Regions from separate parts of the Nocardioides jiangxiensis genome, predicted to be linked through region 2. Evidence: predicted binding sites of a transcription regulator. Region 2 holds the regulator's gene; the other holds the start of a gene.

Region 1 (15,843 bases), 590 kb from region 2:
CGGCCTGCGGCTCCTCGCCCCGACGGTGGTCATCAGCACCGCGCCCATCGACGTCCTGCTCTCCCGGCTGCGCGAGCTCGGCCTGGCCCCCGTGGTCGAGGCATCCGATGGCAGCGTGCACGTCGCGCGGCCCGATGCGCTCCGGGCCCGTACCCCGAAGGCGGCCCCGTCCGGCCGCGACGCGGCCCGCGAGGCGGCGCAGGTGACCGCGGCGGTGGCAGCCGTCCGTGCGGGCGACCGGGTCGCCAGCTCGCGCGGGCGCGACGTCATCGCCAACACCCCTGCCGGGGCGCTGGCGGCCCTCCGCGCCGCGATCGAGGGCCGCACCAGCGTCGTCATCGAGTACCTCGACAACCACGGCACACGCTCCGAGCGGATCGTCGACCCGCGGCGGGTCGAGGGCGGCCAGCTGACGGCGTACGACCACCGGAGCGAGGACGAGCGCTCCTTCGCCGTCCACCGGATCGGCTCGGTGCGGCCCACCGACTGAGGTCGTCCGCCTGAGGCCTAGCCATAGCTAGGGCTCAGGCGGACGACCGTAGACTCGCGCGGTGAACGACGGCCCCCTCATCGTCCAGTCGGACAAGACCCTCCTGCTCGAGGTCGACCACCCGAAGGCCGCCGAGGCGCGGCGCGCGATCGCGCCGTTCGCGGAGCTCGAGCGCTCACCCGAGCACATCCACACCTACCGGCTGACCAACCTCGGCCTGTGGAACGCACGCGCCGCCGGTCACGACGCCGAGCAGGTGATCGACGCCCTGCTGGCGCACAGCCGCTACGCCGTGCCCCACGCGCTGCTGGTCGACGTCGCCGAGACCATGGCCCGCTACGGTCGCCTGGCCCTGGAGAAGCACGACGAGCACGGGCTGGTGCTCACCTCCACGGACCGCCCCGTGCTCGAGGAGGTGCTGCGCAGCAAGAAGGTCGCCGGCATGCTCGGTGCGCGGGTCTCCGACGACATGGTCGTCGTCCACGGCTCCGAGCGCGGCAACCTCAAGCAGGCGCTGCTCAAGCTCGGCTGGCCGGCCGAGGACTTCGCCGGGTACGTCGACGGTGAGGCGCACCCGATCGAGCTCGACCAGGACGGATGGGAGCTGCGTCCCTACCAGTCCGAGGCGGCGGAGTCGTTCTGGCACGGCGGCTCGGGCGTCGTCGTGCTGCCCTGCGGTGCCGGCAAGACGCTGGTCGGCGCCGCTGCGATGGCCCACGCGAAGGCCACCACGCTGATCCTCGTCACCAACACCGTCAGCGCACGGCAGTGGAAGGACGAGCTCGTGAAGCGCACGAGCCTGACCGAGGACGAGATCGGCGAGTACTCCGGCTCGGTCAAGGAGATCCGGCCCGTCACCATCGCGACGTACCAGGTGCTGACCCTGCGCCGGAAGGGCGCCTACCCCCACCTCGAGCTGCTCGACGCCCGCGACTGGGGCCTGATCGTCTACGACGAGGTGCACCTGCTCCCGGCGCCGATCTTCCGGATGACGGCCGACCTGCAGGCGCGCCGCCGCATCGGCCTCACCGCGACGCTCGTGCGCGAGGACGGGCGCGAGGGCGACGTCTTCTCGCTCATCGGGCCCAAGCGCTACGACGCCCCGTGGAAGGACATCGAGGCGCAGGGCTACATCGCGCCGGCTGACTGCGTCGAGGTACGCGTCACGCTGCCGCAGGGCGAACGCATCGCCTACGCGACGGCGGAGCCTGAGGAGCGCTACCGGCTCGCCGCGTGCACGCACCACAAGATCGACGTCGTCCGCCAGCTCGTCCGGCAGCACCAGGGACAGCCGACGCTGGTGATCGCGCAGTACCTCGACCAGATCGAGGAGCTCTCCCGTGCGCTCGGGAGCGCCGACGAACCCGCACCGACGATCACCGGCGAGACGACCGTGAAGGAGCGGCAGCGCCTCTTCGACGGGTTCCGTGCCGGTGAGATCGGGCTGCTCGTCGTCAGCAAGGTCGCGAACTTCTCGATCGACCTGCCGTCGGCCGAGGTCGCGATCCAGGTGTCGGGCTCCTACGGGTCGCGTCAGGAGGAGGCCCAGCGCCTCGGCCGCCTGCTGCGACCCGGCCGGGACGGCAAGGTCGCGCACTTCTACACGATCGTCAGCCGCGACACGGTCGACGCCGACTTCGCCCAGAACCGTCAGCGCTTCCTCGCCGAGCAGGGCTACGCCTACCGGATCGTCGACGCGGACGACCTCTGACGAGGTCCCCGGCCAGGCGGATTCGGGGGACGACACCACCGCAGCGCGGCTAGCCTCCGGCTGTGAAGCCCGCGTTCCGGCGTACCGCCGCCCTCGTCTGTGCCGCCGCACTGCTGCCGGTGGCGGGGTGCTCCCTCCCGCACGGCGCCCAGGCCGACCCGGGGCCGACGTTCCCGAAGGCATGGGACCCGAAGGTCCTTCCGTACGTCCACCTCGCCTCGAAGCTCCGCGACCTCGACTTCGAGCACCCGGTCGAGGTCGACTTCCAGACGCCCAAGGAGTTCGAGAAGGGGCTGAAGAGCGACAAGGGCGACCTCACCAAGGAGGACCTCGCGGACCTCCAGCACTGGACCGGGATGCTGCGTGCGCTGGGCCTGGTCCACGGCGACGTCGACCTCTTCGACGAGCAGGAGAAGCTGACGGCGGGCGGCACGCTGGCCTACTACTCCTTCGACGACCAGCTGATCCGGGTGCGCGGCACCCGGATCACCCCGGCGGTGAAGTCGACGCTGGTGCACGAGCTCGTGCACGTCCTCCAGGACCAGAACTTCGACGCCGGCGCTCACAGCCGCAAGCTGGAGAAGGCCGACGACAGCTCGGGCCTGGCCTATGACGCTCTCGTCGAGGGCGACGCCTCCCGCATCCAGACGAAGTACGCCGCGCAGCTCTCGCCGAAGGCACGTCGCGCGCTCCGGCGCGACCAGGCCCGCCAGAGCCACGGCGCCAGCGACTCGGTCGAGGGCGTGCCGGAGGTGCTGCGCACGATGATGGGCGCGCCGTACTCCCTCGGCGAGGCCCTCCTCGACGTCGCCACGCTCGACGGCGACGACGAGGTCGACAAGCTCTTCCGGAAGCCGCCGACCACCGAGGAGAACCTCGTCGACCCGTTCACCCTGACCTGGGACGGCCAGAAGGCGGTCCACGTCGCCAAGCCGAAGCTCCCCTCCGGCGCCAAGGAGTTCGACAGCAACACCTTCGAGTCGACCGGATGGCTCTTCACCCTCGCTGCACGCCTGCCGGTGCGCCGGGCACTGACGGCGACGGACGGCTGGGGCGGGGACCGGTACGTCGCGTACACGAACGCGAAGGGCACGACCTGCGTCGACATCAGCTACGTCGGCGACACCGCGCGCGACGCCGATGAGCTGGCCAGCACGCTCACCGCGTGGATCCGCAGGGGACCGAAGGGCGTCGCCTCCGTGACGCGCCAGGGCGACAAGGGGCTGCTGTTCTCCTCGTGTGATCCGGGCACCGCCGCGAAGGGCAGCGGCGAGCACTCGGACGAGGCGCTGAACATCGCCCTCTACCGCACCTACCTGACGCGCAGCCTGATCGAGGACCACTGGACCCACGACCGCGCCCGCTGCTTCGGCACCGCACTGGTCGAGAACTTCACCCGGGCCCAGATCGAGGAGCACAGCGTGGCGCCCGAGGTCGTCGCGAAGGTGCGGCGGCTGGCCCAGGGCTGCGCCGGCTGAGGCAGGCGGCTACGGGCCGCGCCCGGTCAGCGCTCGGTGTACTGGATGTGCGGGGAGTGCAGCGCGGCGACGTACACGCTGCGGGAGACGGCGATCGGCCGGTTGCGGTGGAGTGCCCGCCGGCTGACGTGGAGCACCGGGTCGCCCGGCTCCACGCCGAGCAGCGCGGCGTCGTCCTCCGTCGCGAGGGCGGCGGTGAAGACGTCCTCGGCCCAGGTCGGCCGGAGCGCCCGACGGTCCAGCACGGCGTACAGGCTCGGCGGCATGGCGGGCTGGAGGAAGCCGGGCAGCATGACCTCGTTGAGGTAGGTGTCCTCGACGCAGACGGCACTGCCGTCGGCACGGCGGATGCGACGCCAGTGGATCACCGGGTCGCCCGCGGTGAGACCGAGCGCCCGCGCGATGCCGGCGTTGGCCTTCTCCACCCGTGCCATGAGGGTGATCGAGTCGGTGTCGACGCCTCGACGGCGCATGTCCTCGGTGAAGCCCTGGATGCCGGTCGCCGGCAGGACGGGCTCCGCGACGAACGTGCCCCGGCCCGGACTGCGCTCCAGCAGGCCCTCGGCGACGAGGGCGTCGACGGCCTGGCGCACGGTCATGCGGGCGACGCCGAACTGCTGGACGAGCTCACGCTCCGACGGCACCGCCATGCCCGGATCGGCGTCGGCGAGCAAGGCACGCAGGTGGTCCCGCACCTGCACGTACTTCAACTTCGGCGTCTCCACGCGCTGCTCCCCCACCGTCGAAACCACGGCTCGATTCTGGATGAAATAGCAACCACTTGCGTTTGCCTTCGTCCCAAATGGCCCGTTTGGACTAGACGAAGCCCCGGGCCATCGAATCTCTGTTCGACAAACTGCTAGCCTGTCGCCATGAGCGTCGAGTTCCAGGGCGACCTCTTCGACCTCGCACCCGAGGCGTCGCTCGCCCGGCTGCGCGGATCGGTGGAGCGCACCATCCTCGGCGACGGCGCGTGGGTGGACGTGCGCCGGTCGTGGGTGCGTGGCGCCTCGGAGGTGTTCCGGTCGCTCGTGCGCGACGTCCCGTGGCGCGCCGAGCAGCGCGAGATGTACGACCGCGTCGTCGACGTCCCCCGCCTCGTCCACACCTACGCCGGCGACGACCGGCTGCCGCACCGGCTGCTGACGAGCGCGCGCCAGGCCCTGACCAACCACTACCTCCCCGAGCTGGGCGAGCCGTTCGTGACGGCCGGCTGCTGCTACTACCGTGACGGCCGCGACTCGGTGGCCTGGCACGGCGACCGCATCGGCCGCGGCGCCAGCGAGGACACCATGGTGGCGATCCTGTCGTTCGGGGATCCGCGCCGACTGCTGCTCCGCCCGGAGTCCGGCGGGGCGTCGATCGCCTTCACCATGGGACACGGCGACCTCCTCGTCATGGGCGGCTCGTGCCAGCGCACGTGGCAGCACGCCGTGCCCAAGGTGGCGGCCGCAGGCCCGCGCATCTCGGTGCAGTTCCGCCCGTCCGGCGTCAGCTGAGGCGGACAACGGCACCGAAAGGCGAAGGGCCCGGGAAGACACCCGGGCCCTTCTTCCCGCTTTCAGGGTGGAAGCCCCGTTCAGCGGAATACGACGATCCTCCCACGCCCCGCGCCGGAACCGAAATGCACGAAGGGCCCCGGCCGGAGCCGGGACCCTTCGGTCGCTCAGTGAGGCGATGGTCAGAAGTCCATGCCGCCCATGTCGCCACCAGCCGGCGCGGCGCCAGCCTTCTCCGGCTTGTCGGCGACGACAGCCTCGGTGGTGAGGAAGAGCGCCGCGATGGAGGCGGCGTTCTGCAGGGCCGAGCGGGTGACCTTGGCCGGGTCGATGATGCCGGCGGCCAGCAGGTCGACGTACTCGCCCGTGGCGGCGTTGAGGCCCTGGCCGGCGGGAAGGTTCGCGACCTTCTCCGCCACGACGCCACCCTCGAGGCCGGCGTTGATCGCGATCTGCTTGAGCGGGGCCGAGATGCCGACCTTGACGATGTTGGCACCGGTGGCCTCGTCGCCCTCGAGCTCCAGCTTCTCGAACGCGGTCGCGCCAGCCTGGACGAGCGCGACACCACCGCCGGGGAGGATGCCCTCCTCGACAGCAGCCTTGGCGTTGCGGACGGCGTCCTCGATGCGGTGCTTGCGCTCCTTGAGCTCGACCTCCGTGGCCGCGCCGACCTTGATGACGGCCACGCCGCCGGCCAGCTTGGCGAGGCGCTCCTGGAGCTTCTCGCGGTCGTAGTCGGAGTCCGACTTCTCGATCTCGGCGCGGATCTGGTTGACCCGACCCTCGATCTGCGCAGCGTCGCCGGCACCCTCGACGATGGTGGTCTCGTCCTTGGTGATGACGACCTTGCGGGCCTGGCCGAGCAGCTCGAGACCGGTCGACTCGAGCTTGAGGCCGACCTCCTCGGAGATGACCTGGCCGCCGGTCAGGATCGCGATGTCCTGGAGCATGGCCTTGCGGCGGTCACCGAAGCCCGGAGCCTTGACGGCGACGGACTTGAAGGTGCCGCGGATCTTGTTGACGACCAGGGTCGACAGCGCCTCGCCGTCCACGTCCTCGGCGAGGATGAGGAGCGGCTTGCCCGACTGCATGACCTTCTCGAGGATCGGCAGCAGGTCCTTGACGTTGGAGATCTTCTGGTTGGCGATGAGGACGTACGGGTCCTCGAGGACCGTCTCCATGCGCTCCGGGTCGGTCACGAAGTACGCCGAGATGTAGCCCTTGTCGAAGCGCATGCCCTCGGTGAGCTCCAGGTCGATGCCGAACGTGTTCGACTCCTCGACCGTGATGACGCCCTCCTTGCCGACCTTGTCCATCGCCTCGGCGATGGCGTCACCGACGGTGGCGTCGCCACCGGCGGAGATGGTCGCGGTCGCGGCGATCTCCTCGCGCGACTCGACCTCCTTGGCCTGCGCGAGCAGCTGCTCGGAGATGGCGGCGACGGCCGCCTCGATGCCGCGCTTGAGACCCATCGGGTTCGCACCGGCAGCAACGTTGCGGAGGCCCTCGCGGACCAGCGCCTGGGCGAGGACGGTGGCCGTCGTCGTGCCGTCACCGGCGACGTCGTCGGTCTTCTTCGCGACCTCCTTGACGAGCTCGGCACCGATCTTCTCGTACGGGTCCTCGAGCTCGATCTCCTTGGCGATCGAGACACCGTCGTTGGTGATCGTGGGGGCGCCCCACTTCTTCTCCAGGACGACGTTGCGGCCCTTGGGACCGAGGGTGACCTTGACCGCGTCGGCGAGGGTGTTCATACCCCGCTCGAGGCCGCGGCGGGCCTCCTCGTTGAAAGCAATCAGCTTCGCCATGACTCTGCGATTCCTTCGCCATGAGTTGGTGTGTGGGGACCTGGGCGGGCTGCCCGCGACGGACGATCCTCGAGACCCGCCGGACCCTTCCCGACGGACTCGCTGACCTCAGCTGGCGCCCGGTCTGCGTTGTCACTCTCCTGAGGAGAGTGCCAGCGTCATGTCTAGCACTCGACCCAAGCGAGTGCAAAGCCCCTGGACGCTGCTGACAGGCCGTCAGCCGCGGCTTAGGCTGCTCCTGGTCGGCTCGGCGGCTGCCTCACGACACCGTCCCGCAGCCCTGGAGCCCGCCATGACCGCCCGCCGTACGCCGTTCCGCGTCCTCGTCGCCACCGCTTCCGGCGCCCTCGGCTTCCTGCCGCTGGCGCTCACCAGCCCGGCCCACGCCGCCACCCTGTCGTGCAGCGCCAGCTCCGGCACGCTGACCGTCAACGCGGCGAACTACGCCTACGACCAGCGGTTCTCCGTCGAGGGCCCCTCGCACCACCTGTGGATCCACGACGGCTCGGGGGCGGTCAACGGCGACGAGTGCTCCGTCGACGTGCGGACGGTCAACACCATCGACGTGCAGTCGGACGCCTACGCGGACGACTGGGTCGTCGACCTCGGCTCCGACTGGACCGGCCTCGACGGGACGGACGCCCTGCTCAAGCTGCCCGTGAGCCAGTACGACACGGTGAAGCTCGACGGCACCTCGGCCGGCAGCCCGGTGAAGGTCGACTTCGTCGGCACCGGCACCCCCCTGCAGTTCACGACGGACAACGACCAGACGCCGGACATCCAGTTCGACAACCAGTGGGGCGCACTCCGCGCGGTCAAGGGAGGCAGCAGCACCGACACGATCGACCTGTCCGGCCTGCCGTTCCAGACCGCCACCATCAGCGTCCTCGGCAACGACGGCAGCGACGTGATCACCGGCTCCGACGGCTCCGACACCATCAGCGGCGGAGCCGGGAGCGACCAGCTCAGCGGCGGACCCGGCTCCGACACCGTGGATGGCAACGACGGCGATGACCAGCTCTACGGCGGAGGCGGCTGGGACGTGATCCACGACGGTGACGGCTCCGACGTCCTCGACGGCGACTGGGCCGACGGCGAGGACGGTTACGGCGACCAGATCGACGCCGTCTGGGACTTCGGCTACCCCGACCAGATCGGCGATGCGACGGCCAGCTACGACGAGGTGGTCTTCTACACGGAGGGGGCGCCGGTCACCGCCACCCTCGACGGCGTCCAGAACGACGGCGCTTTCGGCGAGGACAACCTCCTGGGAGCCGACTCGATCCAGACCTTCGCCGGGGACGACGTGATCGGCGGCGACGACTTCCACGCGATCGACACCGGAGCCGGCAACGACACCCTGACCCTGGGCCCGGCCTTCCACGGCATGCTCGACTGGCAGGCCGGCGACGGCACGGACACCCTCGACGCCTCGGCGTTCAACGGCTCCCTCCACGGCGCGTTCTACCCCGGCGGCTCGATGCTCATGACCGAGGGCGCAGCGCCCGGCAACATCGACGGCGGTGGCTGGGAGACCGTCAAGGGCGGCCTCCTCGGTGACGACCTCACCGTCGGATGCGCCTGCACGATGATCCCCGGGCAGGGCAACGACACGATCCGCTTCAGCGGCAGCATCAGCGGCGGCACGTACGTCGCCGGCCCGGCCGGGGACGGCGCGGACACGGTGACCGTCGACGACGGCATCTCGGGTGTGAAGGCCGACTACTCGATCCGGTCCGCAGCCGTCTCCCTCACCATCGACGGTGAGGCCAACGACGGTGCGACCGGCGAGGGCGACGACCTCGACTTCGGCATCACCGCGCTGGTCGGCGGCACCGGCAACGACACGCTCGCCGGCTCGACGTCCGCCGACACCCTCGACGGCTTCGCCGGCGACGACCGCCTGCTCGGCCGAGGTGGCAACGACCGGCTGATCGGCGACGTCGGCATCGACACCCTCGACGGTGGCTCGGGCAACGACGTCCTCCTGGGCCAGGACGGTGCCGACAAGCTGTACGGCCGCGACGGCGACGACGTGCTGCGCGGCGATGACAAGTACGGCACTGCAGGCAATGACACCCTCGACGGCGGGGCCGGCGACGACGACCTGTTCGGCTACGGCGGCAACGACACCTTCACCGAGGGGGCGGCAGCCAACGGGTCCGACCTCATCGCGGGCGGCGCCGGCGTCGACACGGCGTCGTACGCCGCGCGGACCGCCACCGTGACGCTGTCGCTCAACGGCGTGTACGACGACGGCGCCGCGGGCGAGGGAGACCGGATCGGCACCGACGTGGAGAACCTCACCGGAGGCAAGGGAGGCGACACCCTCACCGGCAACGATGCCGTGAACACGCTGACCGGCGGCGCCGGCAAGGACAAGCTCTACGGCAAGGGCGGCAACGACACCTTCCAGACGGTCGACAGCACCGCCGACACGCTCGACGGCGGGACCGGCACCGACCGTGCCCACCGCGACTCGATCGACACGACGACCTCGGTGGAGCAGCGCTTCTAGACCATCAGCGCACCAGCGGCACGTGGTGCCCGAACGGCACCTCCACCTCTCCCCCGAAGGCAGCCACGACGCTCGGCAGCATCGCCTTCGCCGTACGCCGATAGCCCAGCGAGGAGGGATGGAAGCGGTCGACGCTGAACATCTCGTCGGGGTTGGTGACGAAGAAGGGGCCGGCCACCTGGGCGAGGTCGACGACCCGCGCGCCCAGTGCCAGCGCCGCCTCGCGCTGTGCCGACGCCAGCTGGCGCGACGCGATCGACCCCAGCGTGCGCAGCGGCTGGGGCACGGCGCGCAGCATGCCGAGGTCGGGGCACGTGCCGACGACCACCTCGGCCCCGAGTCCCTGGAGCGTGCGGATCGCGTCCTCCAGGTGGGCGACGCTCGCGGCGGTGGCGTGGCGGTGCGTGATGTCGTTGCCGCCGACGACGATCACCGCGACGTCCGGCCGGCATCCCTCTGGGAGCCGGCCGATCTGCTCCATGAGCTCGCTGCTGTGGTTGCCGACGCGCGCCACGGTGGTCAGTCGGACCGACCGCTTGATCCGCTTGGCGGCGCCCTTGGCCAGGCGCGCGCCGAGGGTCTCGGAGGGAAGGTCGGCCCCGAGGCCGGCGGCCAGCGAGTCGCCGAGCATCACCAGGTCGACAGCGTCCCCGAAGCGCTTGCGGTAGACCTTGTCGGCCTTCGGCGCCTTCTCACCCAGGGGCTTGCCGATGACACCGCGGGCGATGTCCGCCTGCCGGTGGAGCAGCTCCCGCCCGCCGTAGGTCAGGCCCCCGACGGCGGCACCCACCGCTCCGATGACCACGCCTGCCCCGATCCAGCCCTCGCGCCTCATGCGGCCAGTTGTGCCACAGGCGCGTGAACCGGAGCCCAACCCGCCATGGACGCGAACGGAAGGGTCCTGCGCGACCTCAGTGCTTGGTCCAGCGCTCCGTCTGGGTCAGGTAGAGCAGGTAACCGAGGGCCGGGAGCACGATCACGGCAGCGAGCGCCACCGCCACGGTCAGCGCGGTCAGTGTCGCCGGTGCACCCGCCGCGTCGGCGAAGGTCACCTGGTCGACCAGCATCCAGGGGTACTGCGCCACGCCCCAGCCGAGCACGACGGTCGCGACCGCCGCGACCGCGGTGAAGCGGGCCAGCGCGTAGCGGCGGCGGGCGATCAGGACGAGGGTCGCGACGCCGGTCACCGCCGAGAGCAGCACCAGCGGGAGGGCACGGCCCGAGAGACCGTCGTAGAGCGTGGGGGCGTCGTGCATGAGGGGGACCAGGCCGGCGAAGACGACCAGACCGGTCACCATGCCGACGCCGAGCGTGCGGATCCGGAGCACCTCGGCCAGGTCGGCCTGCTCCGCCCGCGCCGCGTCGGCGACCAGGAAGGACCCGGCGAGGAACGCGCAGGTCCCGCCGGCGACGAGACCGCCCACGACCCCCGTCGGGTTCAGCCAGCTCGTGAGGAGGTCGCCGTGGCCCTCCGCGGGCACGCGCCCGGACGCGATCGCGCCTGCCGCGGCCCCGAGGAAGAACGGCGTCACCAGCGAGGACAGGGCGAACACGATGCCGAACACGCGCGCCTGGCCCAGGGTGCTGGCGTACTTGCGGAAGGCGAAGCTCGCGCCGCGGAGCACGATGCCCAGCAGGCCGAGCATCAGGGGCAGCCACAGCGTCGTCATCGCAGCAGCGAAGGCCGACGGGAACGCCGTCCACCAGGTCACCAGCACGAAGATCAGCCAGACGTGGTTGGCCTCCCAGACCGGACCGATGCTGTGGTCGACCAGGGTGCGCAGCCGCGCTCCGCGACGCGCTCCACCGGCGGTGAGGTCGAAGAAGCCCGAACCGAAGTCGGCGCCGCCGAACACGGCGTACGCGAGGACTCCGGTGAAGAGGGCCGCGGCGACGACGGTCTCGATGCCCATCAGTGCGCCTCCACCTCGTCGAGATGGGCCGGACCGTACGGCGAGGGCAGGTCCGTCTCGCCCTCCCGCCAGCGTCGCGCCATGCCCCGCAGGACGACGTACGCCGCAGCCGTCAGGCCGGCGTAGAGGGTCGCCACCCCGGCGAGCGAGAACCACAGCCACGGGTTGTCCGTCGCCGCCTCGGAGGTCCGCATCACGCCGTAGACGATCCAGGGCTGACGGCCGACCTCGGTCGCTATCCAGCCGAGCTCCATCGTGAGGATCGCGAGCGGGCCGGAGAGGGCCATGAACCGGAGGAACCAGCGCTTCTCGAGGAGGTCGCGCCCACCGAGCACCGGGAGACGCCGCCAGCGGAGCAGCCAGTAGCCGGCGACGCTGGCCGCCAGCAGCGAGCCGAACGCGACCATGAGCTGGAAGGACCAGCGCGTCATGTTCACCGGCGGACGGTCCGCTTCGGGCACCGTGTCGAGGCCGGGCACCGGCTTGTCGAAGGAGTTGCGGGCGATCAGCGAGCCGATCGCAGGGATCTCGAGGTCGCCGTGCACCTCGCCGTCGGACCCGAGCCAGCCACCGATCCGGAGCGGCGCAGGCGCCTCCTCGGTCGTGGTCGCGAGCTCGAACGCAGCCAGCTTGGCCGGCTGGGCCTCCGCCAGGCGGAGGCCGAGGACGTGCCCGACCAGCGGCTGCGCCAGCGCGAAGACCGTCGCGAAGACGAACGGCACCATGAACCCGAGGCGGTGGTGCGCGTCGCGCCGGCCACGCAGCATCCCGACGGCGTAGACACCCGCGACCGTGAAGCCGACGACCACGAACGCCGCCACCCACATGTGGGCGAACATCAGGTACACGCCGTCGTTGAACATCGCCGCCCACGGTCGTACGTCGACGACGTCTCCCGCGGCGTTGATGCGGAACCCGGCCGGGTTGTTCATCCAGGCGTTGACCGCCAGCACGCAGAAGGTGCCGACCACGCCAGCCACCGCCATCGGCACCAACGTCAGGAGGTGCACGCGCGCGGGAAGGCGCCCCCACCCGTAGAGGTAGATGCCCATGAAGATCGCCTCGATGAAGAAGGCGAGGCCTTCGAAGGCGAAGGGCAGGCCGAGGACGTCGCCGAACCGGCCCATCAGCCTGGGCCAGAGCAGGCCCATCTCGAAGGAGAGCACCGTGCCGGAGACGGCACCGATCGCGAAGAGGACCGCCGAGACCTTCGACCACCGCTTGGCCAGCTCGAGGGCCGTCGCGTTGCCGCGGAGCCCCAGCCAGTGCATCACGAAGATCATCGACGGGAACGCGACACCGAAGCAGGCGAGCACGATGTGCCAGCCGAGCGACAGCGCCATCTGGTCGCGGGCCGGCAGCAGCCCGGAAGGCGCGTCGGCGGCGAGCTGGAGTACGACAGAGGCCACGCTGCGAATCTACGCAGCGTGGCCTCTCAAGACACTGTGACGATCGCCTCAGCAGCCGCCCGCGACCGCCGGGATCACCGAGATCTGGGTGCCGGCCGGGGTGGCCGTCGCCAGGTTCTCGAGGAACCGGACGTCCTCGTTGCCCACGTAGACGTTGACGAAGCGGCGCAGCTCGCCGTTGCTGTCGAGGATGCGGTCCTTGATGCCGGCGTGGTTGGCCTCGAGGTAGTCGAGCACCTCCGCGAGGGTCGCACCCTCGGCGGTCACCTCGGACGCGCCACCGGTGTAGGTGCGCAGGATGGTGGGGATGCGGACGGAAATGCTCATGTGCTGCTGCTCCTGATCAGATGAGGCCGGTCAGACGAGGCCGGCGGCCTTGAAGGCATCGTAGGACGGATCGATGGTCGCCGCGGCGCCCACCTTGTCCGCGATGGCGTCGAGGGTCTTCAGGCCGTGGCCGGTGTTGATGAAGACGGTCTCGAGCGAGGTGTCGAGCTGGCCGGTCTCGACGAGCTTCTTGAGCACGGCCGTGGTCGTGCCACCGGCGGTCTCGGTGAAGATGCCCTCGGTGCGCGCGAGCAGGACGATGCCGTCGCGAATCTCGTCGTCGGTGACCTCCTCGACCGCACCGCCGGTCTCGCGGCAGATGTCGAGGACGTAGATGCCGTCGGCCGGGTTGCCGATCGCGAGCGACTTGGCGATCGTGTCCGGCTTCACCGGCCGGATCGCGTCGACGCCGGCCTTGAACGCCGTGGCGACCGGGCCACAGCCCGTGGCCTGGGCGCCGTAGATCTTGTAGGGCTTCTCCTCCACCAGACCGAGCTTGATCAGCTCCTGGAAGGCCTTGTGGACCTTGGTCAGCTGCGAACCCGAGGCGACGGGGATGACGACCTGGTCGGGCAGGCGCCAGCCGAGCTGCTCGGCGATCTCGTAGCCGAGCGTCTTGGAGCCCTCGGCGTAGTACGGCCGGACGTTGACGTTGACGAACGCCCAGCCGTCCTCCTCGCCGGCGATCTCCGACGCCAGCTTGTTGACGTCGTCGTAGTTGCCGTTCACGGCGACCAGCGAGTCGGTGTAGATGGCCGAGTTGATCTGCTTCGGCTTCTCGAGGTTGGCCGGGATGAAGACGACGGTCTTGATGCCCGAGCGGGCACCGGCGGCGGCGACGGCGTTGGCCAGGTTGCCGGTCGACGGACAGGCGAAGACCTTCGCGTGGAGCTCGGTCGCGGCCGACAGGGCGCAGGCGACGACACGGTCCTTGAAGGAGTTGGTGGGGTTGGTCGAGTCGTCCTTCACCCACAGGTTGTCGATGCCGAGCTCACGACCGAGGTTGTGCGCCTTCAGCAGACGGGTGAAGCCGGGCTCCATGTTGGGGCTCTGCTCGATGTCCGACGGCACGGGCAGGAGCGCCTTGTAGCGCCAGATGTTGGCGGGGCCGGCCTCGATCTCCTCGCGGGTCACGGCCGGGAAGTCGTAGGAGATCTCCAGGGGACCGAAGCACTCCGGACAGGCGTAGAACGGACCGAGGGCGACCTGGTGGCCGCACTCGCGGCACGACAGTGCGGTGGCGTGGCCGAACGCGCCCTCGCGCAGGACCTGACCGGCAGTCTCTACAACGCTCATGAGGAACCTCCCTCTCATCTTCCCCACGCCGTCTTTCGCCGCGGGCCGGAATTAGCACCTTTTCCACGACTGCCGAAGCAGGAGGTTCGTGGCGGTTGCCGGGACTTCGTCGGGCCGTTCCCTCAGTCCCTCTCGATGAGCAGGCTCAAGAGTACGGGCAGGGCGAAGCGTCGCGCGAATCCGTTTCACTCCTCGGATCGGGCACTGGCAGCGGCGTCGCGGGCGAGCGTCGCCAGGAACTGCAGCACCCCGTCGGGACCGGCGACGACGACGTCGCTCAGCGGCACCAGCGCACTCTCCTCGTCGGAGGCCGAGCAGACCAGCAGCGTGGTCATCCCGTCTTCGCGCAGCGCCTGGACGGCGTGGAACGCGTCGAGGTCGCCGAGGTCGTCGCCGACGAAGCAGACGCCGAGGGCGCCGAGGTCGTGCGCCAGCTTCTGGACGACGTCACCCTTGTCGGCGCCGGGAGCGCGGATCTCGATGACCTGCCGCCCGGGCTCGACCTTCATGCCGTGGCGCTCGGCCGCGATGGCGAGCTCCGGCAGCAGGCGCTGGAACGCCGCCTCGGGCGCCTCGAGCCGCCGCGTGTGGACGGCGACCGCCAGCCCCTTGTCCTCGACATAGGCGTCGGCGGCATCGCACCGCCGCAGGATCCGCGGCAGCTCACCGAGGAACGACGCCAGGCCGTGCGGTGGGCGGGGCCCGAGCACCCGGCGGTCACGCGAGCTCCAGCGCTCGTTGCCGTACTGCCCGAAGACCTGCAGCTCGCGTCCCTGGTCCGAGAAGGCGGTGCCGAGGTCGTCGAGTGCCCCGAGCGCGACGACCTGACGCGCGGGACGCCCGGTGACGATGGCGATCCCCCGCACCTGCGCCGCCAGGTCGAGCAGGATGCCCGGACCACGCGGGTGGATCCGGGCCTTCTCCGGGTCCTCGACGATCGGCGCGAGCGTTCCGTCGAAGTCGAGACCGACCACGGTGCCCGCAGCCACCCGCGCCAGCGCGGCGTACCGCTGCATGGCGTCGGGCGAGGTGAACCGCATGCCCCTACTCAACCACGGGACGCGTCACGCACCCCCGGTCGGGCCGCGCTCGTCAGCCCTCGACGTAGGTCCGGTCGAGGATGACGGTGATGCGGTCGGGCTTCATCGGGTCGACGGCGGGCCGGATCCGGCGGATGCCGAGGTCCTGGCCGAGGAGCTTCGCGGCTGCCTCGAGGCGGGGTCCGTAGTAGACCGTCGGCGCGGGGACGCTGCCGGGCCAGTTGTCGGTGCCGAGCACCTGCCAGCCGAGGGTCGACGCCTTCTCCGCGGTGCGCGCGGCCAGCTTCTTGATGCTCGAGGTGTTGTAGACCTCGACGTTGACCTCGTTGCGCTTGACCGGCTTCGGCGCCACCG
Region 2 (15,843 bases):
GGGCCGATGCCGAAGGTGATCGTGTTCTTGTCGATCGCGTCGACGTAGCGCTTCTGGTTGAGCGTCTTCGGGCGGATGGTGCGGCCGCGGTTGCTCAGGATGTTGAGGCCGAGCACGTCGGCCGGCTTCTCCTTGGACTCCGCGCGCAGCATCGAGATGATCCGCTCGACGGTCTCGTTGGTGACGCCCTGACCGGTGCGGATGACCGTCACGAGCTCCTGGAGGTAGCGCTCGATCAGCGCGATCTCGTGCGGTGCGCCGTGGAGCACGAACTGGTTGCCGCGGACGTGGATGTCGGCGTCGAACTCGCCCTCCATGATGCCGAGGAACTCGTCGCCCGGGCCGAGCACGCTGACCATGTCGACGCTCGCGGGGACCACCACCGTGTGGCGGGTGTTCTTGGCACCGGGCTCCTCGAAGGGGCCATCGGCGTGCGGGGGCGTGCGCGGGTTCTCTGTCATGGGTCCGGCCAGTCTATCCGCGCCGCCCGAGGAGGCGCGGCTCAGCCCGGAGGCCACTGCAGGTGGCGCCCACCGAGCACGTGCAGGTGCGCGTGGAAGACCGTCTGGCCGGCGTCGGCACCCGTGTTGAACACGAGGCGGTAGCCGCCCTCGAGGCCTTCCTTCTCCGCGACGTCGCGGGCCGTCGTGATCAGGTCGGCGGCCATCGCGGGCGCCCAGTGCGCCACCTCGGCGGCGTTGACGTAGTGGTCCCGGGGCACGACCAGGACGTGCGTCGGCGCCTGCGGGTTGACGTCACGGAAGGCGACGGAGTGCTCCGTGGCGTGGACGATCTCGGCCGGGATATCGCCCGCGACGATCTTGCAGAACAGGCAGTCCGGGTCGGGCATCGGTGCGCTCATGCGGCCAGCCTAGGGGCGCGCGGGGAAAAGGGTGTGTCGCCCGGTAAACCGCCGGCGGGTGGTGCGCGTGGGACTAGCGTGACCATCGTGGACCCGGACCCGCTCGCGCTGCAGGCGTCATCGGCCGACGAGGCCGTCTCCGCGCTGTACGCCGCGCACTGGCGCCGCCTCGTGCGGCTCTCCGTGCTCCTCGTCCACGACCAGGGCCTGGCCGAGGAGATCACCCAGGACGCCTTCGTGGCGCTGCACGGGCGGTGGTCGCGACTGCGCTCCCCCGACTCGGCACTCGCCTACCTGCGGCAGTCCGTGGTCAACCGCTCCCGCTCCGCCCTGCGGCACCGCAAGGTCGTCGACCGGCACGCCGCCCGGGAGCGGCTCCCCGAGCCCGCGCCGTCCGCGGATGCCGGGGTCACCGCCGACGTACGCCGCGCGGAGGTGCTCGCCGCGCTCCACACCCTCCCGCGGCGCCAGCGCGAGGTCCTCGCCCTGCGCTACTACCTCGACCTCTCCGAGGCCGACATCGCTGCGACGCTCGGCATCAGCCAGGGCGCGGTGAAGAGCCACGCCTCACGCGGCTCCGCCACGCTCCGCACCCACCTCGCTCCCCACCTGGAGGACCTCCGATGACTGACCGACGTGATGCTGGCGACGACCTCGCCCGGCTCGTCCGGGAGGCTGCCGACCAGGTCCAGCCCCGCCCCGCCCTCGACGCGATCCGCGCCCGGACCGTCACCGCCCCGAAGGAGAGCGCCATGTCCATCGCCCGCACCTGGGTCCTCGGAGGACTCGGTGGCGCCGTCGCCACCGCAGCCGTGATCGGCGGCGTCTACCTCGCCTCCAGCAACGGCGGCGACGACCACGTCACGCCCGGCCCGGCCGCCAGCCCGACGCAGTCGGTCGAGCCGACACCGTCGGAGTCCGCTTCGTCGACCCCGCCGGCCGGCGCCGGCGAGACCGTGACGGTCCCGGTCTACCTCGCCGGCGACACACCTGCCGGGGTGCGCCTCTACCGCGAGTTCCAGCGCACGACCATCCCGGAGGGCGGCGACCTGAACGAGAAGGTCGGCGCCGCACTGACGGCTGCGATCGCGGGCCACGCCCTCGACCGCGACCACCGCACGCTGTGGCCCGAGGGCACCGAGCCGGTGACGGTCGTCGCGGTCCGGAACGACGGGATCTCGATCAGCCTCGCCGGAGCCAGCACCCTCCACGACCGGCCCGCTGGCATGTCGGCGCAGGAGGCCTCGCTCGCGGTGGAGCAGCTGATCTACACCGCTCAGGCCGCCGCGGGGCAGGGCCGGCTCCCGGTCCAGCTGCTGCTCGACGAGAAGCACACCGACACCATCCTCGGTGTACCCACCGCGGAGCCGCTGAGCAACGGTCCTGTCCTCGACACGCTGTCGCACGTCAACATCTCCAGCCCGGCCGAGGGTGACGAGGTCACCGGCGACACGCTCCGGGTCACCGGGGTCGCGAACTCCTTCGAGGCCAACGTCGTGGTGAAGCTGCAGCGCTACGAGGGCACGTACGTCGCCTTCCAGGAGCCGGTCACGGCCGAGGGCTGGATGGGCGAGAAGCTCTTCCCGTTCTCCGGGTCGTTCGACATCTCGAAGCTCGAGCCCGGGAAGTACGTCCTGACCGCCACGACCGACGACCCGTCGGGCGGCGCCGAGGGTCCGGGCGCCTACACCGACTCGAAGGTCATCACGGTGCGGTGATCGGGCTCAGGCCCAGCGAGGTGTCCGCGACAGGAGCGCGGCGACGGCAGCGACACCCGCGGTCGACGTGCGGAGCACCTCGTCGCCGAGCTTGACCCCCTGCACGCCCGCGTCCGCGAACGCCGCGAGCTCCTCGGGGCTGATCCCGCCCTCGGGGCCGACCACGACCACGATGGAGCCGCTGGCCGGCACGTCGAGCGAGGAGAACGACTCCGGGCCCTCCTCGTGGAGCACCACGGCCAGGTCCGCCTCGCGGATCAGGCCGACGACCTGGGCCGTCGTCGCCATCGGCGGCACGAGGGGAAACCACGAGCGACGCGCCTGCTTGGCTGCCTCCCGCGCCGTCGAGACCCACTTGCCGTGCGACTTCACGGCGCGCTCGCCTCGCCACACGGCGACGGAGCGCGAGGCCGCCCACGGCACGATCTCGGCGGCGCCGATCTCGGTCAGCACCTCGACGGCGAGCTCGCCGCGGTCGCCCTTCGGGATCGCCTGCACGACCGTGAAGCGTGGCGAGGCGGGCTCCTCACGGGCAACCGAGTCGACCGCCACGACGAAGACGCGCTTGCCGGTCGACTCGACGGCGCCGGTCACGGAGACGCCCGAGCCGTCCGTGAGGACGACCTGCTCCCCGACGGCCAGCCGGCGTACGGCGACCGCGTGATGCGCCTCGTCGCCGGTGACCTCGACGAGCGAGCCCTCGACGACGCCCGTGAGCGTGGGGACGAGGTGGACCGGCAGCGACATCTCTGGGGCCCCGGTCAGTGCTGCGAGAACGCGTCGCGCAGGCGGTTGAAGACGGACTTGTGCGCCGGCCGCAGCGAGCCCTCGACCGCCTCCTCGCCACGGAGCTTGGCCAGCTCCTTCAGGAGCTCCTCCTGCCGGGCGTCGAGCTTCGTCGGGGTCTCGACGACGACGGTCACGACCAGGTCGCCGCGCGTCTGCGTGCGCAGGCCGGGCACGCCCAGACCGCGCAGCGTGGTCGTGCTGCCGGACTGCGTGCCGGCCGCGATGTCGAGGTCGAAGGACTGGTCGCCCTCGGTGCCGAGATCGGACTCCAGCGTCGGCAGCGTGAGCACGGTGCCGAGCGCTGCGGCGGTCATCGGCACGGAGACCGTCGCGTGCAGGTCGGTGCCGTTGCGACGGAAGACGGCGTGCGGCGCGACGTGGATCTCGACGTACAGGTCGCCGGCGGGGCCGCCGCCCGGGCCGACCTCGCCCTGCTCGGAGAGCTGGACGCGGGTGCCGTTGTCGACACCGGCCGGGATCTTCACGGTCAGCGAGCGCCGGGCCCGGACGCGTCCGTCGCCGGCACACTCGCGGCACGGGTCGGGGATGATCGTGCCGAATCCCTTGCAGGCCGCACAGGGACGCAGGGTGCGGATCTCACCGAGGAACGAGCGCTGGACGTGGGCCACCTCGCCGCCGCCGTGGCAGGTCTCGCAGGTGACCGGCTTCGAGCCGGGCGCGGCGCCGTCGCCGTTGCACGCCGTGCAGCGGACCGCGGTGTCGACCTTGAGCTCGCGGGTCACGCCGAACGCCGCCTCGGCGAGCTGCACCTCGAGCCGGATCAGCGCGTCCTGGCCCCGGCGTACGCGCGGTCGGGGACCGCGGCCGCCGGTCGAGCCCTGCTGGCCCGCGCCGCCACCGAAGAAGGCGTCCATGATGTCGGTGAACGAGAAGCCCTGGCCCGCGCCGCCGAAGCCGCCACCGAACGGGTCGCCACCACGGTCGTACGCCGCGCGCTTCTGCGGGTCGCTCAGCACCTCGTAGGCGTGGGAGACCGTCTTGAAGGTCTCCTGCGCGTCGGGGTCGGGGTTGACGTCGGGGTGGTACTGCCGGGCAAGACGGCGGTAGGCCTTCTTGATGGCGTCCGCATCCGCGTCGCGGGAGACGCCGAGGAGCTCGTAGAAGTCCTGGCTCACGTGATGTTCCTTCAGTGTCGGGTCAGGGCTGCTCGTCGAGCAGGCGGGAGATGTAGCGGGCGACGGCACGGACCGAGGCCATCGTGCCGGGGTAGTCCATGCGGGTCGGACCGACGATGCCGAGGCTGGCGATCGCCTGGTCCTGCGGGCCGTAGCCCGCCGCGACGACGCTGGTGCCGGAGAGCTCCTGCACCGGACCCTCGTGGCCGATGCGGACGGTGACCAGGTCGGAGGAGGCCTCGCCGAGCAGCTTGAGCAGCACGACGTGCTCCTCGAGCGCCTCGAGCATCGGCCGGACGGCGGTGTCGAAGGACGCGCCGAAACGGGCCAGGTTGGCGGTGCCGCCGACGGCGACGCGCTCGTCGGAGCGGTGGTCGGACATCGCCTCGGCGAGCACCTGGACCACCGTCTCGACCGAGGACCGCACCTCCGGCGCGACCACGTCGGGTACGCCGGAGAGGCCGGCGACCGCGTCGGCTATGCGCTCGCCGACGGTGGCGTGGAGGAGCCGGCTGCGCAGGTCGGCGAGGTCCTGCTCGGCGAGCTCGCCGGGGAGCTCGACCAGGCGCTGCTCCACCCGGCCGGTGGAGAGGATGAGGACCAGGAGCAGGCGGGTCGGCGCGAGGGCCACGACCTCGACGTGCCGGACCGTGCTCGAGCTGAGCGTCGGGTACTGCACGACGGCGACCTGGCGGGTCAGCTGCGCGAGCAGGCGCACCGAGCGCTGCACCATGTCGTCGAGGTCGACGGCTCCGTCGAGGAAGGTCGAGATCGCCCGCTTCTCCGCGACGCTCATCGGCTTGACGGTGGAGAGCCGGTCGACGAAGAGCCGGTAGCCGGCATCCGTCGGCACCCGACCGGCGCTGGTGTGCGGCTGGGTGATGTACCCCTCCTCCTCCAGCGCAGCCATGTCGTTGCGGACCGTTGCCGGCGAGACACCCAGCGAGTGCCGCTCGACGAGCGCCTTCGAGCCGACCGGCTCCTCGGTCGCGACGTAGTCCTCGACGATGGCACGCAGCACTGCGAGCCTGCGCTCCTCGAGCATGCGTCCTCCTCGCCGACGTCTGACCGGATCTGGCACTCCGAACGGTTGAGTGCCAAGACTACCCGGGACGCACCAGAGTTCGCCGGTGACGAGCGCGACACCCCGTGTGTCGGTGCCCGCGCCAGGCGCCGGCGCTCGGCAGACTTGTGCGGTGAGCTTCGATCGATACGGCACGGATGTCCTCAACGACGACTGGCGCAAGCCGAAGAACGGTCGTGCCGTCGAGATCTCGGCCGACCTCGGGCTGGTCATCGAGGAGGTCATGACGGACTGGTGCGGCGAGATCGTCGCCGTCGACCGCGACCTGCGGACCGTGACGCTGGAGGACCGCCGCAACAAGCGGCGTACCTTCCCGCTGGGGCCGGGCTTCCTGCTCGAGGGCCGCCCGGTCATCCTCGCTCCGCCGATCACGCAGAAGGGCCCCGAGCTCCCCACGCGTACGGCGTCCGGCTCCATCGCCGTGCACGGCACCAAGGCGCGCGTGGCGCGGGCCAGCCGGATCTTCGTCGAGGGCCGCCACGACGCCGAGCTCGTCGAGAAGGTCTGGGGCGACGACCTGCGGATCGAGGGCGTCGTCGTGGAGTACCTCGACGGCATCGACGACCTCTCCGACCACCTCCGCGACTTCCAGCCCGGCCCCAACCGCCGGGTCGGCGTCCTGGTCGACCACCTCGTGCCCGGCTCCAAGGAGAGCCGCATCGCCCAGGCGGTCATGAAGGGGCCGCACGGCCGCGACGTGCTGATCGTCGGCCACCCGTTCATCGACATCTGGGCCGCGGTGAAGCCGGAACGGCTGGGCAAGAAGGCCTGGCCGGAGGTCCCGCGCCACCTCGAGTGGAAGAAGGGCGTGTGCCAGGCCTGGGGCTGGCCGCATCGCGACCAGGCCGACATCGCCCGCGCCTGGAAGCACATCCTGGGCGGCGTCCGCGGCTTCCAGGACCTCGACCCCGCCCTGCTGGGCCGGGTCGAGGAGCTGATCGACTTCGTCACCCAGCCCTGACCGGACTCAGTCGGGGTCGACCTCGTCGTGCACCTCGAACTCGACCTGCAGCACCTGGGTCTCCTCCGGCCCCGGCAGCTCCCGTGGCGGTGCGACCTCGCCGGTGAGGCGCTGGCGCACCCCCTCGGCGATCCGCGACGAGACGGACTCGATGCCGCGGTAGAGACGCTCTGCGGACTCGTCGTGGACCATCTGGGCGCGCATCCCGCGCTCGCGGGTGGCCGGGATCGCCTTGAGGAGCGCGAACGGGATCGATGCGAGCGCGCGGTGGCCGGCACGGGTCAGGGCGCTGCCGAAGACCACGGTCTCGGCGCCCACCTGGACGCCGTCGGCGATCCGCTCACGGGAGGCGAGGAAGGTCGCCCGCTCGACCGCCCAGGCGCGCTGACGGCGTACGGCGCGCTCGCCGCCGAGCAGGGCGCGGTCGGCGTCGCGGAACCAGAAGCAGGCGAGGGTCACCAGCGCGCCGCAGACGACGACCAGCACGACCGCGCTAGCGAGCAGCATGGACACGCACCTCGGCCTCGAGGCCCTCGGCCGCCATCTCGGTCACCAGCTCGCGTGCCGCCTGCTCGAGGACGATCCTGCGCAACCGCTCGGGCGCCATCGCGGCGACGACGCCGGCGACCTTGTTGCGCGAGAGCGCCACGTCGAGAGGGTTGAGGATCTCCACGACGAGGAGCCGCCGGGTGCCGGCGCCGAGGGCGGCCTCGAGATCAGCCGGGAGCGGCGGCGCGGGCTCGAGCGCCTCGACCTGGTCGGTGAGCGCCTCGGCCCGTGCCTTGAGGCCGTTGAGCTGCCACAGCAGCAGCGCGCAGGCGCCGGCCAGCAGGAGGGCCACCACGAGCGCGAGCACGGCGAGGACAGCAGTCATGGGGGAAGCGTAGGCCGCCGACGGCGCTCAGGGCAGGAGGTCGCGCACGACGGCGTCGGCGAGCAGGCGACCGCGTGTCGTCAGCACCAGGTGCGTGCCGTCGAGCGAGGCCTCCTCGAGCAGTCCGTCCGCCACGAGGGCCGGCACCGCCGCTGCGCCCTCGGCGTCCAGCACGTCGCGCGGGAGGCCCTCGGCGAGGCGCAGCTCGAGCAGGACCCGCTCGACCCGCTGGTCCTCCGGCGCGAGCACCTCACGCCCGTGCGCCGGGCTCTCCCCCGCGCCGAGCCGCTGCGCGTAGGCGCTCGGGTGCTTGACGTTCCACCAGCGGACGCCGCCGACGTGGCTGTGGGCGCCGGGGCCGACACCCCACCAGTCGGCGCCCTTCCAGTAGAGGAGGTTGTGCCGGCACGCCGAACCCTGGCGAGCCCAGTTGGAGACCTCGTACCAGTCGAGGCCGTCACCGGCGAGCAGCCCGTCGGCCAGCAGGTACTTGTCGGCGAGGTCGTCGTCGTCCGGCATCGGCAGCTCACCGCGGCGCACCTGGCGCGCGAGCGCAGTGCCGTCCTCGACGATCAGGGCGTAGGCACTCACGTGGTCGGGACCGCAGGAGAGCGCCGCGCGCACGGAGGTCTCCCAGTCGGCGACCGACTCCCCCGGCGTGCCGTAGATCAGGTCGAGGCTGACCTGGTCGAAGCCAGCCTCCCGAGCCCACTCCACCGCCCGTGGCACCCGCTCCGGGTCGTGGGTCCGGTCCAGCACCTGGAGCACCGACGGCACGGCGGACTGCATGCCGAAGCTGAGCCGCGTGTAGCCCGCCTCACGCAGCTCGGTCAAGTAGGCGAGGTCGACGCTGTCGGGGTTGGCCTCGGTCGTCACCTCGACGTCGGCCGCGAGGCCGAACTCGTCGCCGATCGCCCGGAGCATCCGGCCCAGGTCCCGCGCCGGCAGCAGCGTCGGCGTACCTCCGCCGAGGAAGACGGTCTCGACCCGTCGGTCGACATCACCGAGCACGCGGCGCGCCAGGGCGACCTCCCGCACCGCCGTGTCGGCGTACGACGACTGTGAGGCGCCACCGCCCAGCTCCTGAGCCGTGTAGGTGTTGAAGTCGCAGTAGCCGCACCGCACCCGGCAGAACGGCACGTGGACGTAGAAGGCGAAGGGCCTCTGCTCCTGGCCGGCGAGCGCCGTCGGCGGGAGGGCGCCGTCAGCGGGCGCAGGCTCGCCGTCAGGCAGGGTCGAGGGACTCACGGCTCCATCCTCCCAGCCCCCGGCGGGTCGTCCGCGCGAGCCCTGTCCATTGCTAGGGCTCACCCGGACGACCGCAGCCTGTGGAGGGCTGAATGCGACCCCGGGTCCTCACGTCAGACCCTCACACCATGAGTTCTGTCAGGAGGCCGCGGCCGGACCGGGAAACGCAGCCCGGAGAGTGGCGTGCTGCGGCGGCGTCGCAAGACGGACTGCTGACGCGATCACAGTTGAGCAGGCTCGGATACGACGAACGACATGTCCGTCACCGGTTGCGCAGCGAGCGCTGGCAACTGATCACGCCGATCGTCGTCGCAACCTTCACGGGCGTCGTGTCCCGTCAACAGCTGATGTGGGCAGGCGTGCTTCATGGCGGGCCACACGCCGTGCTGGGCGGCATCACGGCACTGGAGGTTCACGGCATCAAGAGCTGGAGCCGGCCCGAGATCACGGTGGTCATTCCAAAGTCGAAGACCGTCGAGCCGCTCGACGGTGTGAAGTACGTCGAGACCCGACGCGACTTCAGCGGCGCCCACGCGCCCTGGCTCGCCACACCCGCGTCGTTGCGCGAGTGGATCGACCTGATGCAGCCGCTGCGGCGGACGCACCAGTTCCGGCGCGCGCTGGACGACTTCGAGGGCGGCAGCCAGTCGCTCGCCGAGCGCGACTTCCTGCGCATCTGCCGATGCTTCCACCTGCCACCGCCCGACCGGCAGACCAAGCGCCGCGACGCGTCCGGGCACTGGCGCTACATCGACGCAGAGTGGCATCTGCCCGACGGCACGATCGTGATGCTCGAGATCGACGGCGGCTTTCACATGGACATCGAGCACTGGCAGGACGACATGGAGCGCTCTCGGGCCCTCGCCCGCCCGGGTGTCATCCAGCTCCGTTGCACCACCTTGGAACTGCGCGAGGCGCCGGAGATCCTGGTACAGGACCTCCGACGCCTCGGAGTTGACAGGTTGTCCGTGTGAGCCCTAGCCATTGCTAGGGCTCACACGGACGACCCAGGCGGGCCGCAGGATCAGCCCTGGTAGAGGGAGTCGATGAGCTCCTTGTTGTTGGTCTCGACGACCTTGCGCTTGACCTTGAGCGACGGGGTCAGCTCGCCGCCCTCGATCGAGAAGTCCCGGTCGAGGATGACGAACTTCTTGATCGTCTCCCAGCGGTTCAGGCGGCCGTTGAGCTCGTCGACGTAGCCCTGGACCATCTTCTGGCAGGCGTCGGAGGTGACGATCTCGGCGTAGGACTTGCCGGCCAGGCCGTGCTCCTTGGCCCAGTCGGCGATCAGGTCGGGGTCGAGCGTGATCAGCGCCGAGACGAAGTTGCGCTCGTTGCCGTGGACCAGCATGTTCGCGACGAACGGGCAGATCGCCTTGAACTGGGACTCGATCGACGACGGGGCGACGTACTTGCCGCCGGAGGTCTTGAACAGGTCCTTCTTGCGGTCGGTGATCCGCAGGTGGCCGTCGGCGTCGAGCTCGCCGATGTCACCGGTGTGCAGCCAGCCGTCGACCAGCGTCTCGGCGGTCGCGTCGGGGAGGTTGTGGTAGCCCTCCATGACGTTGGGGCCCTTGATCAGGACCTCGCCGTCAGCCGCGATGCGGACCTCGGAGCCCGGGAACGGGATGCCGACGGTGCCGATCTTGTTCTGCTCGGGGTGGTTGACGAAGGCACCGGCCGAGGTCTCGGTCAGGCCGTAGCCCTCGAGGATCACCAGGCCCGCGGCGTTGAACCACTCGGCGATCTCGCGGTTGAGAGCAGCCGAGCCGGAGATGAAGAACTTGATCCGGCCGCCGAAGCGCGCGCGGACCTTGCTGAAGACCAGCTTGTCGAAGAGCGCGAACTTGAGCTTGAGCGGCAGCGGGATCGGCTTGCCTGCGGCCTGGAGCTTCTTGACCTCGAGGCCAGTGGCGAAGGCCTTGTCGAAGATGCCCTTCTTGCCCTCGGACTCGACCATCGTGATGATCCGGCCGTAGGCCTTCTCGAAGATGCGCGGCGCGGCGCCCATGAAGGTCGGCTGGATGACGGCGAGGTTGTCGACGATCTTGTCGACGCGACCGTCGATGGCGGTGGCGAAGCCACAGGCGAGCTGCGTCGAGAGAAGCACCTTGCCGAACGAGTGGGCCATCGGCAGCCAGAGGAACTGGAGGTCGTCCTCGCCGAGGATGCCCTGCGACTTGATCGCCTCGCCCTCGAAGACCCACGACTTGTGGCGCAGGCGGACGCCCTTCGGCTTGCCGGTGGTGCCCGAGGTGTAGATGAGGGTCGCGAGCTGGTCGGCCGGGATGGCGGCCGCGTGGTCGTCGATGACGGTCGGGTGCTTGGCGAGGTACTCCTCACCGAGACGCTCCAGGTCGGCGAGGGTGAGGACGCCCTCCGACGCGGTGCCGGTCAGGGTGACGATGGTGCCCAGCTCGGGCATGTCCCCGCGGTGCTCGTTGACCTTGGCGATCTGTCCCTCGTCCTCGGCGAACAGGAGGCGGCTGCCGGAGTCGGCGAGGATGTACGCCGTGTCCTCGCCGCCCGTGGACGGGTAGACGGTGGTGGTCGCGGCACCGGCGCACATGATCGCCAGGTCGGCGAGGATCCACTCGTAGCGGGTGCCGGACAGGATGCCGACCCGCTGCTCGGGCTCGATGCCCAGGGAGATCAGGCCCGCGGCGAGCTTGCGCACGCGGTCACCCGCCTCGGCCCAGGTCACCGACTCCCAGCCGTCGCCGGCAGGGAAGCGGAACGCCTCGCGGGGACCGGACTGCTTCACCCGGTCGAGGAACTGGATGGCCACGTTGGCCGGCATGGTGTCCAGGAAGGACGCATCGCGGTTGATCGGCATGCGCGCAGCGTACTCCCGGGTAACCGCCTACGCCGTGTAGACGTCGACCTTGGACCGCACCGACGTGGCCAACCCCTCGATCACGGCGAGGTCGGGAAGCAGGGCGGGGTCGGTGGTGAGCGCGCGGAACATGTGGCTGACGGTGATGCCGTGGTCCGGGCGGTGCACGACCTCGATCGCGTCACCGGCGGCGATCTCCCCCTCCTCGAGCACCCGGAGGTACGGCCCGGGGATCGCCGCCTGCGTGAACCGCTTCACCCAGCCGCGGTCGGGGCCGCCTGCCTCGGCGATCCGGAGCTGGAAGGTGTTGCACGGGATGCGCACCTTGGCGATCTCGAGGAGCGCGCCGCCGATGCGCCACCGCTCCCCCACCAGTGCGGCGTTGACGTCGATGCCGAGGGTGGTCAGGTTCTCCCCGAACCAGCCGTCGGGCAGCTGGAGACCGAGCTCGCGCTGCCACGCGTGGAGGTCCTCGCGTGCATACGCGTAGACGGCCATGTCCACACCGCCGTGGACGTCGGGACTGCCCACGGCGTCGCCGACGAGGCCGAGCCTGGTCGCCAGGGTCGGGCCCGCGACGGGCGTCTTGCCGATCGCCGTGCGGGCCTCGCGGGTACCGCTCGTGGCGCGCGGCTGACCGACGTTGACCGAGAGGACGGAGGCGCTGGGTCGGAAGGGGATGGTCACAGGTTGATCATGCCGGTAGAACTGCCACATGACCGCTGCGCAGTGGCTCCCCGACCCGACCGGCAAGCACGAGCTCCGTTACTGGAGCGGCCACTCCTGGACCGAGCACGTCGCCAACGACGGCGTCCAGGCGACGGACCCGCTGCCCTCGGCCGAGATGCCGACGCCCGCGGAGCCACGCGAGGAGCACGCCCCGACGGGCGGCGGCCACGGCCGTGGCGGCATCACCGGCGACCTCGTCGACGGCCGCTTCAGCGAGACGTCGTCCGTCACCCCCGGCCCCTCGCTGCAGAACGCGAAGCTGCTCCGGGTCCGGGTCGCCGAGCCGTTCATGGCCCGCCAGGGCTCGATGGTCGCCTACCAGGGTGGGGTGACCTTCGCCTACCAGGGCGGTGGCGCCGCCCGCTTCCTGAAGAAGGCGCTGACCGGCGAGGGCCTCTCGCTCATGCGCGTCGAGGGCCACGGCGACGTCTTCCTCGCCGACGAGGCCAAGAAGATCCACATCCTCCAGCTCGACGACAGCGGGATCTCCATCAACGGCGACAACGTGCTCGCCTTCTCCGCCCAGCTCCAGTGGAACGTCGAGCGGGTCAAGGGCGGTTCCATGGTCGCCGGCGGTCTCTTCAACACCACGCTGCGCGGCACCGGCTGGGTGGCGATCACCACCGATGGCGACCCCGTCGTCCTCGACGCCGCTGAGGCGCCGACCTTCGCGGACGCCAACGCCCTGGTCGCGTGGTCCATCGACCTGCAGACCGCGCTCCGCTCGACGGCGACCGCCGGCGCGCTCATCGGCCGGGGGTCGGGCGAGGCGTTCCAGGTGGCGTTCAGCGGGCGCGGCTTCGTCATCGTCCAGCCGTCGGAGGGGCCGACCGTCCCGCCGCACAGCCACGGCTGAAAGATTTCTCGCCGGGCCTGTCGGATCCGGCATACGCCGCTCGTGGAGTGGATGACCGGGCGGGACGGACCCGCCCCTCGAGGACAAGGATCTGATTGCGATGACGCTCTACATGCTCTCCGTGCACCACGACGGGACCGCCGACTTCGAGTCGAAGACGATGGAGGAGCTGCAGCCCGTGTTCGAGGCGGTCGACCGGTTCAACTCCGAGCTGCAGGAGTCGGGTGCGTGGGTCTTCGCAGGCGGCCTCGAGCCGATCGAGTCGGCGACCACGGTCGACAACACGAAGGGCCAGGCACTGGTGGTCGACGGCCCCTTCTCGGAGTCGAAGGAGTTCCTCGGCGGCTTCTGGGTGATCAAGGCGGCCGACCTCGACGAGGCGCTCGCCTGGGCCCAGAAGGGCTCGGCCGCCTGCGAGGGCAAGGTCGAGGTCCGGCCGTTCCAGGGCGACACCGAGTCGCTCTGACCGGCGCGTCGTGTCCCCCGCCGACCTGAGCGACGTACTCCGTGGCGTCTTCCGGGAGGAGCACGGTCGCGTCGTCGCCACGCTCGCCCGCCGCCTCGGCGACCTCGACCTCGCGGAGGACGCGACGGCCGAGGCGCTGCTGGTGGCGGTCGAGCGGTGGCCGGTCGACGGCGTACCTCCCAACCCGGGCGCGTGGCTGACCACCGTCGCGGGCAACAAGGCGCTCGACCGGATCCGGCGGGAGGGCAGGCGCGACGCGAAGGAAGCGGAGGCCTCCCTCATGGCATCACAGCTGACCCCGGACCCCGCACCCGATGCGGGTCCGATCGAGGACGACCGGCTGCGGCTGCTCTTCACCTGCTGCCACCCGGCGCTGGCTCCGGAGAACCGGGTCGCCCTCACCCTGCGCATGCTCGGCGGGCTGACGGTCGCCGAGATCGCACACGCCTTCCTCGTGCCCGAGCGCACGATGGAGCAGCGGATCACGCGCGCCAAGGCGAAGATCCGGCAGGCGCACATCCCCTACCGCGTGCCGGGGGCAGCGGACCTCCCGGCGCGGGTGTCCGGCGTGCTGGCGGCGCTCTACCTCGTCTTCAACGAGGGCTACCTCTCCTCCGGCATGGTCTCGCGTACGGCGGGAGCCTCGGCGCCTGCACCGGTGGCGGTGCGGTCGGAGCTCTGCGACGAGGCGATCCGGCTGGCACGGCTGGTGACCCGGCTGCTGCCGGACTCCCCCGAGCCGCTCGGCCTCCTCGCGCTGATGCTGCTGACGCAGGCGCGGGCGGCGGCACGCGTCGTCGACGGCGAGCTGGTCACGCTGGACGCCCAGGACCGGACGTTGTGGGACGCCCGGCTGATCGACGAGGGGCATGCGCTGGTACGTCGGTGCCTCGCGATCGGGCGTCCGGGCCCGTACCAGCTGCAGGCGGCCATCCAGGCCGTGCACTGCGACGCGGTCGACGTGTCGATGACGGACTGGTCGCAGGTCGTCGCGCTCTACGACCAGCTGCGGCTCGTGGCGCCGTCCCCCGTGGTCGAGCTCAACCGCGCCGTCGCGGTGGCGGAGCTGGCAGGGGCATCCGTGGGCCTCGACCTGGTCACGCCGCTGGCCGACGTCCTCGACGGCTACCACGCCTTCCACGCCACTCGCGCCGACCTGCTGCAACGGCTGGGCCGCGCCGACGAGGCGCGCGAGGCCTACGACCGTGCGATCGCGTGCGCCGGCAACCCGGCCGAGGTCGCCTGGCTGGCCCGTCGCCGTGACCACCTCTGACCTGCGAGGCTGCGCCCATGTCTGTCGTACGTGACGTCACCGGCCTCGTGGTCGGAGGCGCGCTGGGCAAGGCCTCCGCCGTGGCGGTACGCCGGATCGCACCCGGCTCGTCGACGCGTCTGCTCACGCTGGCACTCGTGCCCGTCGCCCTGGTCTACCCCGTCGCACGCCGCTCGGCGACGGGCTCGGGAGGAGCGGTGGTCCGCGAGGCGGGCGGCGTGCTCGCGATGGCGGCCGTCGTCGCAGCAGCCCGGCGGACCACGCGTCCCGAGCTCGTGACCGCGGCCGGATGGCTGGCCCACGCCGGCTTCGATGCGGTCCACGACCCGGGTCACGGGTCCCGCCTCCCGGACTGGTACCCGGCGTTCTGTGCCGGGTACGACGCGGGGGTCGCTGCAGATCTGCTCCGTCGGTACTGAGGGCTCGGCAAGACGCGGTGCCAGCCGGCCCCGCTCGTGGCTCGGTCTGGACCAGTGACGACGAACATCGGGAAGTTCGCCGTGTCGCCGAATAGTTGAAGATTGAATGGCATGATCCACACGAGGTGGAGATCGTCGCTGGCCAAGGGAGGGTCGGGACGACTCCAAGGAGGTGGGTCGGAGGGCGCGCTCGCGCGCAGTCCGGCCGTCAAGACGCCCGTGTGGGCGGGAAGAGTGCTGGCGTGCGCCACCCCTCCCCGCGCGCACGCCAGCACGTCCGCCACCACGGGAGGCGAGCCGCTGGCAACGCCGGCGGCTCGGGAGGAGAAGCATGAAACGACACGTCGCAGCGATCGCCCTCGCATGTGCAACCACCGGTGCGTGCACAGGACCGACCCCGGATCCGCACACGGCACTGCCGACTGCTCCGGTCGTGCTGCCCACACCACAGGCACACCTGGAAGAGAGACTGGAGAGCGCGGTCGAGTCGGCTCTCGGCGCGGCGAAGCTGCTGACGGCCGACCGCACTCCGGTCCAGGCGACCCAGACGCGCATCCGGGCCGGCGCAGGCCCGGGCTGGACCTCCGCCGGG

What was found. Region 2 encodes HrcA, which represses chaperone genes, less so after heat shock. Its sites were predicted from a motif close to TTGGCACTCGNNNNNNNCGAGTGCCAA; they were not measured.
Region 1: groL (chaperonin GroEL) is a predicted target of HrcA. The motif match lies at 7,151-7,177, and genes of this name have one in related genera.

The regions. Positions count from the first base shown of each region.
Region 1 covers NZ_JAUQTA010000001.1:1,033,794-1,049,636, forward strand. Annotated here, with positions in the region: gene Q5722_RS05135 (helicase-associated domain-containing protein) at 1-490, shown strand, start outside; gene Q5722_RS05140 (DNA repair helicase XPB) at 552-2,201, shown strand; gene Q5722_RS05145 (hypothetical protein) at 2,264-3,679, shown strand; gene Q5722_RS05150 (GntR family transcriptional regulator) at 3,706-4,431, opposite strand; gene Q5722_RS05155 (alpha-ketoglutarate-dependent dioxygenase AlkB) at 4,552-5,178, shown strand; gene groL (chaperonin GroEL) at 5,361-6,986, opposite strand; gene Q5722_RS05165 (calcium-binding protein) at 7,279-9,504, shown strand; gene Q5722_RS05170 (SGNH/GDSL hydrolase family protein) at 9,509-10,339, opposite strand; gene Q5722_RS05175 (cytochrome d ubiquinol oxidase subunit II) at 10,416-11,417, opposite strand; gene Q5722_RS05180 (cytochrome ubiquinol oxidase subunit I) at 11,417-12,826, opposite strand; gene Q5722_RS05185 (MoaD/ThiS family protein) at 12,875-13,153, opposite strand; gene thrC (threonine synthase) at 13,184-14,449, opposite strand; SAM riboswitch class I at 14,461-14,591, opposite strand; gene otsB (trehalose-phosphatase) at 14,635-15,489, opposite strand; gene Q5722_RS05200 (LytR C-terminal domain-containing protein) at 15,542-15,843, opposite strand, start outside.
Region 2 covers NZ_JAUQTA010000001.1:445,600-461,442, forward strand. Annotated here, with positions in the region: gene Q5722_RS02250 (PhoH family protein) at 1-359, opposite strand, end outside; gene Q5722_RS02255 (histidine triad nucleotide-binding protein) at 503-862, opposite strand; gene Q5722_RS02260 (SigE family RNA polymerase sigma factor) at 950-1,489, shown strand; gene Q5722_RS02265 (Gmad2 immunoglobulin-like domain-containing protein) at 1,486-2,580, shown strand; gene Q5722_RS02270 (16S rRNA (uracil(1498)-N(3))-methyltransferase) at 2,587-3,327, opposite strand; gene dnaJ (molecular chaperone DnaJ) at 3,342-4,505, opposite strand; gene hrcA (heat-inducible transcriptional repressor HrcA) at 4,528-5,550, opposite strand; gene Q5722_RS02285 (DUF3097 domain-containing protein) at 5,702-6,550, shown strand; gene Q5722_RS02290 (hypothetical protein) at 6,557-7,057, opposite strand; gene Q5722_RS02295 (hypothetical protein) at 7,044-7,424, opposite strand; gene hemW (radical SAM family heme chaperone HemW) at 7,452-8,672, opposite strand; gene Q5722_RS02305 (putative endonuclease domain-containing protein) at 8,801-9,646, shown strand; gene Q5722_RS02310 (AMP-dependent synthetase/ligase) at 9,697-11,508, opposite strand; gene Q5722_RS02315 (MOSC domain-containing protein) at 11,536-12,195, opposite strand; gene Q5722_RS02320 (AIM24 family protein) at 12,224-13,093, shown strand; gene Q5722_RS02325 (YciI family protein) at 13,194-13,559, shown strand; gene Q5722_RS02330 (RNA polymerase sigma factor) at 13,570-14,832, shown strand; gene Q5722_RS02335 (hypothetical protein) at 14,850-15,251, shown strand; gene Q5722_RS02340 (hypothetical protein) at 15,583-15,843, shown strand, end outside.